Corallococcus caeni: one gene and its partner. The protein of the gene in region 2 binds, or shares a complex with, the protein of the main gene of each other region. Links are inferred from orthologs where the notes say so. Each region holds a gene or a part of one and is shown on either strand. Other genes may lie near its edges.

Evidence for each region. Proteins that work in one complex are often made in the same cells at the same time.
Region 1: the proteins of carA (region 2) and carB are in contact, whole or in part, in a solved structure (PDB 1KEE), measured with the Escherichia coli proteins. The link is inferred for Corallococcus caeni from one-to-one orthologs.

Annotation. Positions count from the first base shown.
Region 1 is NZ_BTTW01000013.1:131,319-137,237, reverse strand. What follows is about bases 1,222-5,032. They hold carB (carbamoyl-phosphate synthase large subunit), read left to right. Parts: upstream 1,222-1,580; coding sequence 1,581-4,832; downstream 4,833-5,032. Other genes in these bases: AABA78_RS36780 (SMI1/KNR4 family protein), read left to right, coding at 4,894-5,032; AABA78_RS36790 (hypothetical protein), read right to left, coding at 1,222-1,438. In the rest of the region: AABA78_RS36795 (pyridoxal phosphate-dependent aminotransferase), read left to right, coding at 1-630; more of AABA78_RS36790, read right to left, coding at 689-1,221; more of AABA78_RS36780, read left to right, coding at 5,033-5,571; AABA78_RS36775 (rhomboid family intramembrane serine protease), read left to right, coding at 5,720-5,919. UniProt on the Escherichia coli protein: Large subunit of the glutamine-dependent carbamoyl phosphate synthetase (CPSase).
Region 2 is NZ_BTTW01000003.1:965,442-970,549, forward strand. What follows is about bases 827-3,826. They hold carA (glutamine-hydrolyzing carbamoyl-phosphate synthase small subunit), read right to left. Parts: upstream 2,891-3,826; coding sequence 1,763-2,890; downstream 827-1,762. Other genes in these bases: pyk (pyruvate kinase), read left to right, coding at 827-1,043; AABA78_RS18000 (DUF7986 domain-containing protein), read right to left, coding at 1,077-1,742; AABA78_RS18010 (dihydroorotase), read right to left, coding at 2,890-3,826. Outside these bases: more of pyk, read left to right, coding at 1-826; more of AABA78_RS18010, read right to left, coding at 3,827-4,191; AABA78_RS18015 (aspartate carbamoyltransferase catalytic subunit), read right to left, coding at 4,188-5,081. UniProt on the Escherichia coli protein: Small subunit of the glutamine-dependent carbamoyl phosphate synthetase (CPSase).

The sequences.
Region 1 (5,919 bases), on a different replicon or contig from region 2:
GCGGACGCGGTGCGCGGCCACGACTGCATGCTCGTCACCGACGACATGTACGAGAAGCTCCTCTACACGGGGGAGCCGTTCCTCAACATCGGCAACGTGGCGCCGGACCTGGTGCCGCGGCTGCTGGTGTCCAACGGCCTGTCCAAGTCCTACGCGATGACGGGATGGCGGCTGGGCTACGCGGCGGGCCCCAAGGCGCTCATCTCCGGCATGCAGCTGGTGCAGGACCAGTCCACGTCCAACGCGTCCTCCATCACCCAGAAGGCGGCGCTGGCGGCGCTCAACGGCCCCACGGACACCATCACCGCGATGGTGAACGAGTACCGCGAGCGCAGGGACCTGTTCGTCGCGGGGCTCAACGCCATCCCCGGCATCCGCTGCCGGCTGCCGGAAGGGGCCTTCTACGCGATGGCGGACGTGCGCGGCCTCTTGGGAAAGACGTACAAGGGCAAGCCGCTGACGGACTCGCTCCAGATGTCCGAGGCGCTGCTCAACGACTTCCTCGTGGCGGCGGTGCCGGGGGATCCGTTCGGCGCGCCGGGCTACATCCGCATGAGCTTCGTCACCTCGCGCGAGGTGCTCCAGAAGGGCCTCGCGCGCCTGCGGGACTTCGTCGCGGCGCTGAGCTGAAGCGCGGCCTTGACGCAGGGCAGGGCGCCCGGTGGAAACGCCGGGCGCTCCTGTCGTCTCAGTCCGTGTAGGCGAAGGCGTGCCAGCTCAGGTCCGGGCTGCCGCGGAAGAGGAAGATGGCCGCGTGGCCGGAGAGGTTGCCCACCGCGGCCCAGGTGTCCTTGAGCGCGCGCGGATCCAGCCCCAGGCGCGCGGGCGGCTTGCCGTACTTCTTCTCCATCTCCGCGATGGGCAGCACTTCGATGTCGTAGAGGGTGACCAGGTCCGTGCGCCGCGCGCGCAGCTGCTTCACCCACACCTGCACCAGCTCGTCCGGGGTGTTGAAGCGCTTGTCCTCCAACTGGAACGGGTACGCCAGCTCCGCGGATGCGTTGCGCACGTCCCCCGTCAGCAGGCTCTGGAAGAGGAAGCGCGCCTCGTTGCGGATCACCGAGCGCGCGAGGCCTTCGGGGGTCAGGTCCTCCTCACTGGGGCGCGCGGCCTCCCGCAGCTTGCCCAGGTCGACGGTGCCCGCGCTGGAGGGGGTGGGGGGCGTCGGTAGGCGCGCGGTGGGCGCGATGGGCGTGGCGGCCGGGGCCGGGGCCGGGGTGGGCGCTGGCGCGGCCTTGCGCGGGGCCGGCGTGGGGGACGCCGCGGGTGGCTGGGCCGGAGTCGGCGCGGCGGGTTCAGGAGTCGGCGCGGCCGCGGCCGGAGCCTGGGTGGGGGCCGGGGTGGGCTCGGCGGGGGCGGGCGTGGCGGCGGGAGCGGGGTCCTGGGCGAGGGCAGGCGCGGCGAGAAGGACGAGCAGGGCCAGGGGCCAGCGACGCATGAAACCTCCGGAGGGAAGCGCGGCAGCGTAGCAGAGGACGCCGGGCCGGGGTCCCCCGAGCGAGCGGGCGTCGGACGGTCTCTTCGGATGCCACAACGCACCGCGTGCATGTGGGGGCGGACGTTGGTATGGGGGGCGCCCGATGCCAAAGCGCACTGATATCCGGAAGGTTCTCGTGATTGGCTCGGGCCCGATTGTCATCGGGCAGGCCGTCGAGTTCGACTACTCAGGCACCCAGGCGATCAAGGCGCTTCGGGACGAGGGCGTGGAGGTGGTGCTGCTCAACAGCAACCCCGCCACGGTGATGACGGACCCAGAGTTCGCGCACCGCACCTACATTGAACCCATCACCGTGGAGGCGGCGGAGAAGATCCTCGCCGCCGAGCGCCCGGACTCCCTCCTGCCCACCATGGGCGGGCAGACGGCGCTCAACCTGGCGAAGGCGCTCGCGGAGCGGGGCATCCTGGAGAAGTACGGGGTGCGGCTCATCGGCGCGTCGCTGGAGGCCATCAACAAGGCCGAGGACCGCCAGCTCTTCAAGGCGGCCATGCAGAAGATCGGCGTGTCGCTGCCCAAGAGCGGCTACGCCACGACGCTCACGGACGCCATGGCGCTGGTGGAGGAGATCGGCTTCCCGGCCATCATCCGTCCCTCCTTCACGCTGGGCGGCACGGGCGGCGGCATCGCGTACAACCGCGAGGAGTTCGAGGCCATCTGCCGCTCGGGCCTCAAGGCGAGCCCCACCTCCACCATCCTCGTGGAGGAGAGCGTGCTCGGCTGGAAGGAGTACGAGCTGGAGGTGGTCCGCGACTCCTCGGACAACGTCATCATCATCTGCTCCATCGAGAACCTGGACCCGATGGGCGTGCACACCGGTGACTCCATCACCGTGGCGCCCGCGCAGACGCTGACGGACCGCGAGTACCAGCGCATGCGGCAGGCGTCGCTGGCCATCATCCGCGAGATTGGCGTCGACACGGGCGGCTCCAACATCCAGTTCGGCATCCACCCGCGCGACGGCCGCATGGTCGTCATTGAAATGAACCCGCGCGTGTCGCGCTCCAGCGCGCTGGCGTCCAAGGCGACGGGCTACCCCATCGCGAAGGTCGCCGCGAAGCTGGCGCTGGGCTACACGCTGGACGAGCTGCGCAACGACATCACCCGCGACACGCCGGCCTCCTTCGAGCCGACGCTGGACTACGTGGTGGTGAAGGTGCCGCGCTTCAACTTCGAGAAGTTCCCGAAGGCGGACCGCACGCTGACGACGAGCATGCGCTCGGTGGGCGAGGTCATGGCCATTGGCCGCACCTTCCCCGAGGCGTACATGAAGGCGCTGCGCTCCATGGAGCTGGGGCGCGTGGGTCTGGAGTCGCCGGAGCTGCCCACGGAGAAGGAGGAGCGCGAGAAGGTCCTCCACGAGGGGCTGCGCGTGCCCCGCCCGGAGCGCCCGTGGTTCGTAGCGCAGGCGTTCCGCGAGGGCATGACGGTGGAGCAGGTGCACCAGCTCTCCGCCATCGACCCGTGGTTCCTGCGGCACATCGAGGCGCTGGTGCACGAGGCGCAGTCGCTGGCGGACATCGGCCGCCTGGATCACCTGCCGGACGACGTCTTGCGTCAGGCGAAGGCGCACGGCTTCTCCGACAAGTACCTGGGCAACCTGATGGGCTACCCGGAGGCGGAGGTGCGGGCGCACCGGCAGTCGCGCGGCATCCGGCCGGTGTTCAAGCGGGTGGACACCTGCGCCGCGGAGTTCGAGGCGTACACGCCCTACCTCTACTCCACCTACGAGGAGGAGGACGAGGCGCCCCCCACGGACCGGCAGAAGGTGCTGATCCTGGGCAGCGGCCCCATCCGCATCGGCCAGGGCATCGAGTTCGACTACGCGTGCGTGCACGCGGCCTTCGCGCTGCGCGAGGCCGGGTACGAGACGGTGATGGTCAACTGCAACCCGGAGACGGTGTCCACGGACTACGACACGTCCGACCGCCTCTACTTCGAGCCGCTGACCATCGAAGACGTGCTGGAGGTGTCCCAGCGCGAGAAGCCGGTGGGCGCCATCGTGCAGTTCGGCGGGCAGACGCCGCTGCGGCTGAGCGTGCCGCTGGAGCAGGCGGGGCTGCCGATCCTGGGCACGTCGCCGGACGCCATCGACCGGGCGGAGGACCGCGAGAAGTTCTCCAAGCTGATTGAAAAGCTGGGCCTGAAGCAGCCGGAGAACGGCGTCGCGCGCAGCCACGCGGAGGCCTTCAAGGTGGCCGAGCGCATCGGCTATCCGGTGATGGTGCGCCCGTCGTACGTGCTGGGTGGGCGGGCGATGGAGACGGTCTACGACGCGGCCAGCCTGGAGCGCTACATGCGCGAGGCGGTGAGCGCGTCGCCGGAGCACCCGGTGCTCATCGACCGTTTCCTGAAGGACGCCATCGAGGTGGACCTGGACCTGGTGGCGGACCGCACGGGGCAGGTGCTGATTGGCGGCGTGCTGGAGCACATCCAGGAGGCGGGCGTGCACTCGGGTGACGCGGCCGCGACGCTGCCGCCGCACTCGCTGTCGCCGGACCTGGTGGAGCGGATGAAGGACCAGGCCATCGCCATGGCGCGCGAGCTGGGCGTGGTGGGCCTGATGAACGTGCAGTTCGCCATCCAGGGGAAGAACATCTACGTCCTGGAGGTGAACCCGCGCGCCAGCCGCACGGTGCCGTTCATCTCCAAGGCGACGGGCATGCCCATGGCGAAGATCGCCGCGCTCTGCATGGTGGGCAAGACGTTGAAGGAGCTGGGCCGCACGGAGGAGCCGGAGTTCCGGCACGTGGCGGTGAAGGAGAGCGTCTTCCCGTTCGCGCGCTTCGCTGGAGTGGATGTCATTCTTGGCCCGGAGATGAAGTCCACGGGCGAGGTGATGGGCCTGGCGGAGGACTACGCGTCCGCGTTCGCGAAGAGCCAGCTGGCGGCGGGCGTGAAGCTGCCCAAGACGGGCCGGGTGTTCATCTCCGTGAAGGACGAGGACAAGCCGGCGGTGGTGGACCTGGCGCGCCGCCTGCGGTCGCTGGGCTTCAGCCTGACGGCGACGGCGGGCACGCACGACTACCTGCTGACGAAGGGCATCGAGTCGCAGCGGGTGCAGAAGGTGAAGGAGGGCCGGCCGAACATCGTCGACAAGATCGTCGACGGGGAGATCGTGCTGGTCATCAACACCACCTTCGGCAAGCAGGAGATCGCGGACAGCTTCTCCATCCGCCGTGAGGCGTTGATGCACTCGGTGCCGTACTACACGACGGTGCAGGCGGCGCGCATGGCGGTGGGCGCGCTGGAGTCGCTGAAGCGCTCGGACCTCGCGGTGAAGCCGCTGCAGGCGTACCTGTACGGCGAAGGCGGCGTGCCTCCGGCGCGGCGGTAGTGCCGTGAAGGTTCGCGGCCCCTGGGAGACCGGGGGCCGCGCGTCGGTTTGAGGGGGATGGATGCGCATCGAGGAGTTCCGGCCTGCTCTTGAGAAGGCGGCGTCCCGTACCGGGATGGAGGTCCGCTTCGGTCCTGGCGCGACGCAGGAAGACCTCGATGCCTGTGAGCGGCGGCTGGGGGTGACGTTCCCCGCGAACGTCCGGCGCTTCTACGAGGCCCATGACGGGCTGAGGGTGGAGGCGCCTGCGCTCGTCATCCGGCCCCTGGAGGAGCTCTTCCTGGCGCCTGGAGGGCGGGTGTCCTTCGCGGACTTCGACTTCCAGCACACCGTGGCGTTCGCCGTGGATGCGGTGAACGCAGCAGGGGAGTGGGACCTCGTGAACGCGGAGACCGGCTTCGAGGTCACCCTCACGATGGCGAGCTTCTGGTCCAACAAGGTCTTCGCTTGGGTGATGCGCCAGCGGCGCGTCTGGGCCCAGGAGCACCCAGCCGGGGCCCGCACCCAGGTGTTCCTGGGGGAGCAGGACGTGACGGCGCTCCGGGCGAGCATCACCGACCCTGTCGAACAAGCGTTCTTCGACATGGCCATTGCCGCGGTGGTGTTGCGATGGATGAACGGAGACGCGCCCGTGGCTGGGTTTGATTACGCGTTCTTCGCTCGGGCCATGAAGGACCTGGCGTCACGCAAGGCCTTGGTGTTGCGCGTGCTCCAGGGTGAGGACCTGGGTTGGTTTTGAATTACATGGCTTTGCGGTTTGGTGGATTTTGAAGACATGTCCTGTTGAGCGCGCCGGATGAAGGCGTGTGCCTTGACGTGCTATGTCCATGCGCATCGCGTGGCGCGGCATGGCTTGGGGGCCAGCCCGCCGAGGTGAGGCATCCGACATGGTCTTCTTGCTCCCGCTTGGCGTGGAGGGCGCGACGTTGGAGCGACGCCCCTGGGTCTCGCTTTCCATCACCGCCGTCTGTGTCGTTGCCTTCTTCATCACCTGGGTGATTCCCGCGAACCCGGTGGGAGTGAACGAGGCGGAGGTCCGCGCGCTGATCCAGGAGACACTCGTTCATCGCCAGCTGGAGCTGCCCCC
Region 2 (5,108 bases):
AGGTGCTCCTGGACGACGGCCGGGTGCGCCTGCGCGTGCTGAAGGTGAGCGGCCAGGACGTGTCCTGCCGCGTGGAGGTGGGCGGGCTCCTCAAGGACCACAAGGGGCTGAACCTGCCCGGCACGGCCATGTCCGTGCCCACGCTGACGGAGAAGGACAAGGTGGACCTGGCCTTCGGCCAGGAGGTGGGCGTGGACTACGTGGCGCTGTCCTTCGTGCGCACCGCCCAGGACGTGCGCCAGGCGCGGGCGCTGGTGGGCAAGCGCAAGACGCCGCTCATCTCCAAGATTGAAAAGCCCCAGGCGGTGGAGAACCTGGAGGCCATCGCCGCGGAGTCGGACGGGGTGATGGTGGCCCGCGGCGACCTGGGCGTGGAGATGCCGCTGGAGCAGCTGCCCGCCATCCAGAAGCGCGTCGTGCGGGAGGTCAACCGCATGGGCGGCATCGTCATCGTCGCCACGGAGATGCTGGAGAGCATGGTGCTCAACGCCCGGCCCACACGCGCGGAGGTGTCGGACGTGGCCAACGCCATCCTGGACGGCGCGGACGCGGTGATGCTCTCCGGTGAGACGGCCGCGGGCCGCTACCCGGTGGACGCGGTGGCCACCATGGCGCGCATCGTGGAGGAGACGGAGCGCACCAGCCTCATCCCCCTGCTCTACTCCCCCTTCGAGCGCTCGGAGGACCTGGGCACCGGCGTCGCCGCGGCGGCGGTGGCCGCGTCCCGGCAGCTGAACATCGGGACCATCATCGCGTACACGGAGAGCGGCCACTCCGCGCGCCTCATCTCCGAGTTCCGCCCCGGCGCGCGCATCCTCGGGCTGACGCCCAACGCGGACACGGTGAACCGGATGGCGCTGCACTGGGGCGTGACGGGCCACCTGGTGAAGCGCGTCAGCACCACGGAGGCCATGCTCAAGCAGGTGCGCCGGCTCTGCCAGGAGCTGCGCTTCTGCGAACCGGGCTCGCCCTTCATCCTGGTGGCCGGCGTGCCGCTCAACGTGCCGGGCAACACCAACATGATGAGCATCCACCGCGCTTGAACCGCTCGCGGTGGAGGCCTGGAGCCGGAGGCCCTAGAGGACCTTCTGCTCGAAGTCGTAGAGCTTCTCCACGGAGAGCTGGCGGTAGCGCTCCACGTTGAGGGCCCGGCGGGCGCACTCCCACACCAGGTCCTTGGCGGGGCGCTCCGGCTCCTTCTTCTTGCGGCGCTTCACCTCCGCCTTGATGGCCTTGAGCGCCATGGCCGGGTGGTAGCAGAAGGCGGAGGAGAACAGCAGGTGGCCGCCGAAGGGGACGAGGCGCGCCTCCAGCACGTCGCCCGTCTCCAGGCCCGCGATGTGACGGCGCTCCGTCACGTCGAAGTCCTTGCCGGAGAAGAGCTCTCGCAGGCGCACCATGCCCTTGGCCAGCTTGCGCACCTCGAAGAGGCCGTGGACCGTCTCCGTGAAGCTGCGGAAGGCGTTGGCCTCCTCCGGGGCGGCGGACTTCTGGCGCTCCTCGTACAGCTCCGCGGCCGGCGTCTTGCCCGTGAGCGGCGAGACGCGGTCGTAGAGGTAGTAGTCCAGGAACGACGCCATCCGCAGCTCGAAGAGCTTGTCGTCCTCGAAGACTTCGCCGGTGAGGCGGAAGTACTCCGCCTTCGCCTCCAGGAGGTCCGGCTTGCGCGCCTCCTGGCTGCCGAAGGCGATGAGCTGGTCCAGGTACGGCTGGTACGACAACGGGGTCAGCGCGGTGTCCATGGCCGTTGCGAGCTTTCTTCCTACGAACCCGCCATCAGCGTCGCGAAGCGGCTGAACAGGTAGCGCGCGTCGTGAGGGCCGGGCGAAGCCTCGGGGTGGTACTGCACGCTGAAGGCCCGCGCGTCCGGTACGGCCAGGCCCTCCACCGTGCCGTCGTTCAGGTTGATGTGCGTGACGACGGCCTTGCCCTTGAGGCTGGCGTCGTCCACCGCGAAGCCGTGGTTCTGCGCGGTGATCTCCACCTTGCCCGTGGTGAGGTCCTTCACGGGCTGGTTGCCGCCGCGGTGGCCGAACTTCATCTTGTACGTCCGGCCGCCCAGCGCCAGGGCCATGATCTGATGCCCCAGGCAGATGCCGAACACCGGCACCTTGCCCAAGAGCGCCGCCACCGTGCGGTCCGCGCCCTTCACCGCGGCCGGGTCGCCCGGGCCGTTGGCCAGGAAGACGCCGTGCGGCTTCTTCGCCAGCACCTGCTCCGCCGTGAAGTGCGACGGCACCACCGTCACGCGGCAGCCCACGTCCACCAGGTACTGGAGCATGGAGCGCTTGAGGCCGTAGTCGTACGCCACCACGTCGTACTTGAGCTCCGGCTCCGGCTGCTTGTCGCCCGTGGCCAGGAACACGTCCGGCGTGGGCGTGGTGAAGAGGTAGGGCTCCTTGCAGGATACGCCCGTGGCCAGGTCCAGCCCCTCCATGCTCACGGCGGCGCGCGCGCGCTCGGACAGCGCGGCGGCGGACACGTTCTCCGTGGAGATGATGCCCGTCTGGGCGCCGTGCGTGCGCAGGTGGCGCACCAGCCGGCGGGTGTCCACGCCTTCAATGCCCACGCGCCCGTGGCGCGCGAGGTACGCGTCCAGCGTCTCCTGCGAGCGCCAGTTGGAGGGCGTCTTCGTCAGCGAGCGGACCACCATGCCCACCGCGTGCGGAAGTCCCGCCTCCTCGTCGCCCGCGTTCGCCCCGATGTTGCCCATCTCCGGGTACGTCATGGTGACGATCTGCCCCACGTACGAGGGATCCGTGAGGATCTCCTGGTAGCCGTACATGGACGTGTTGAAGACCACCTCACCCACCGTCTCGCCGGAAGCGCCAAAGGCGCGTCCTTCGAAGGTGGTGCCATCCGCCAGTGCGAGCACCGCCCGCTTCGTCATCACCGCGACTCCTTGAGCTGACCGTCCTCGAACACACACCGGCCGCCCACCCACGTCTGCGTCACGCGACCCTTCAGCGTGCGCCCGTGGAAGGGCGTGTTGCGACTGCGGGAATAGAACCGGTGGGCATCCACCGTCCACTCCTCCAAAGGCGACACGAGCGTGATGTCCGCCGGGGCACCAGGCGCCAGGTGACCGCCCGGCAGGCTGAATACCCTCGCGGGCCCGTCCGACAGCAGCTCCACCGCCCGGCGCGGGGTGAGCACGCCCTCGTGCACCAGCGCCAGGGTAAGCCCCAGGGCCGTCTCCAGCCCGACGATGCCGTTGATGCCCTTCTCGAACTCCACCAGCTTGTCGGACACGCCGTGCGGCGCGTGGTCCGTGGCGATGGCGTCCACCGTGCCGTCCACCAGCGCCTCGCGCAGCGCCTTCACGTCCACGTCGCTGCGCAGGGGCGGCGCCATCTTCGCGTGGGTGTCGTAGTCCCCCACCGCCCGGTCATCCAGGGTGAAGTGGTGCGGCGCCACCTCGCAGGTGACGCGCAGGCCGCGCTTCTTGGCCTCGCGGATGAGCCGCACGCTGCCCTCGCAGGACACGTGCGCCACGTGCAGGCGCCCCTTCGTCTCCTCCAGGAGCACCAGGTCGCGCGCCACCATGGCCACCTCCGCGGAGGACGGAATCCCGCGCAGCCCCAGCCGCGTGGACGTGGCGCCCTCGTGCATGGCGCCGCCGGCGGACAGCGTGAGGTCCTCCTCGTGGACCATCACCGGCACGTCGAACTGCGTGGCGTACTGGAGCACCCGGCGCATCAGGCCCGCGTTCATCACCGGGCGGCCGTCGTCCGTGAGGGCCACGCAGCCGGCGGCGATGAGCTCGCCCGCCTCCGACAGCTCCTCGCCCTTGAGCCCCTTGCTGATGGCGCCCGCCGGGTACACATGGCACAGGTCCGCGTCCCGCGCGCGCGACAGCACCAGCTCCGTGACGAGCGCGCTGTCGTTCACCACCTTGGTGTTGGGCATGGCCACGACGCCGGTGAAGCCGCCCGCCACCGCCGAGCGGCAGCCGGTGAGGACCGTCTCCTTGCCCTCTTCTCCCGGCTCGCGCAGGTGCACGTGGAGGTCGATGAAGCCCGGCACCAGCCACCTGCCCGTGGCGTCCACCACGCGCGCGTCCTGGGGCGCGGGCAGCGCGGCTTCCGACACCTGCGCCACCCGGCCGTCCGTCACCAGCACGTCGCGCACGCCGTCCACGCCATTGCGCGGGTCGATGACGCGCGCCCGCTGGAAGAGCACTGAGGTCATGATGCGCACGCCTCCAGGATGGCCCGGCGCACCGCGACGCCGTTGGCCACCTGTTCCAGGATGACGCTGCGGGGCCCGTCCGCCACCACCGGCGACAGCTCCACGCCGCGGTTGATGGGGCCCGGGTGCAGCACGGGCGCGTCCGGCTTCATCCGCTCCGCGCGGGCGGGCGTCAGGCCGAACAGCCGCGAGTACTCCCGCTGGGACGGCAGGAAGGCTTCCGCCATGCGCTCCGTCTGCAGCCTCAGACACATCACCGCGTCCGCCTGGGGCAGCACGGCGTCCAGCTGGTGCGTCACCTCTCCGCCCATCTCCTCCAGCCCTGGCGGCAGGAGGGTGGGCGGCCCGCAGAGCACGACCCGGGCCCCCAGGGCCTTCAGGCACACGAGGTTGGAGCGCGCCACGCGGCTGTGCAGCACGTCACCGACGATCAGCACCGTGCGCCCGTCCAGCCGGCCCCAGCGCTGCCGCAGCGTGAAGGCGTCCAGCAGGGCCTGGGACGGGTGCTCGTGCGCGCCGTCGCCCGCGTTGACCACCGCGCACTTCACGTGCCGGGCCACCAGGTGCGGCGCGCCGGAGGAGCGGTGGCGGATGACGATGACCGCCGGCCCCATGGCCTCGATGTTGCGCGCGGTGTCCAGGAGCGTCTCCCCCTTGGACACGGAGGAGCCCGCGTGGCTCCAGTTGAGGACGTCCGCACCCAGCTTCCGCGCGGCCACCTCGAAGGAGGAGCGCGTCCGGGTGGAGTCCTCGAAGAAGAGGTTCGCCACGACGCGGCCGCGCAGCACGTGCGAGGCATCCGGTCCGCCGGGCAGGTGCGCCTGGGCGCGGTCGAGCAGGGCTTCCAGCTCATCCCGCCGCCAGCCTGCGATTCCGAGAAGATGTCTCATGGGCCGGGGCCGCCGCGTACCGCGCGC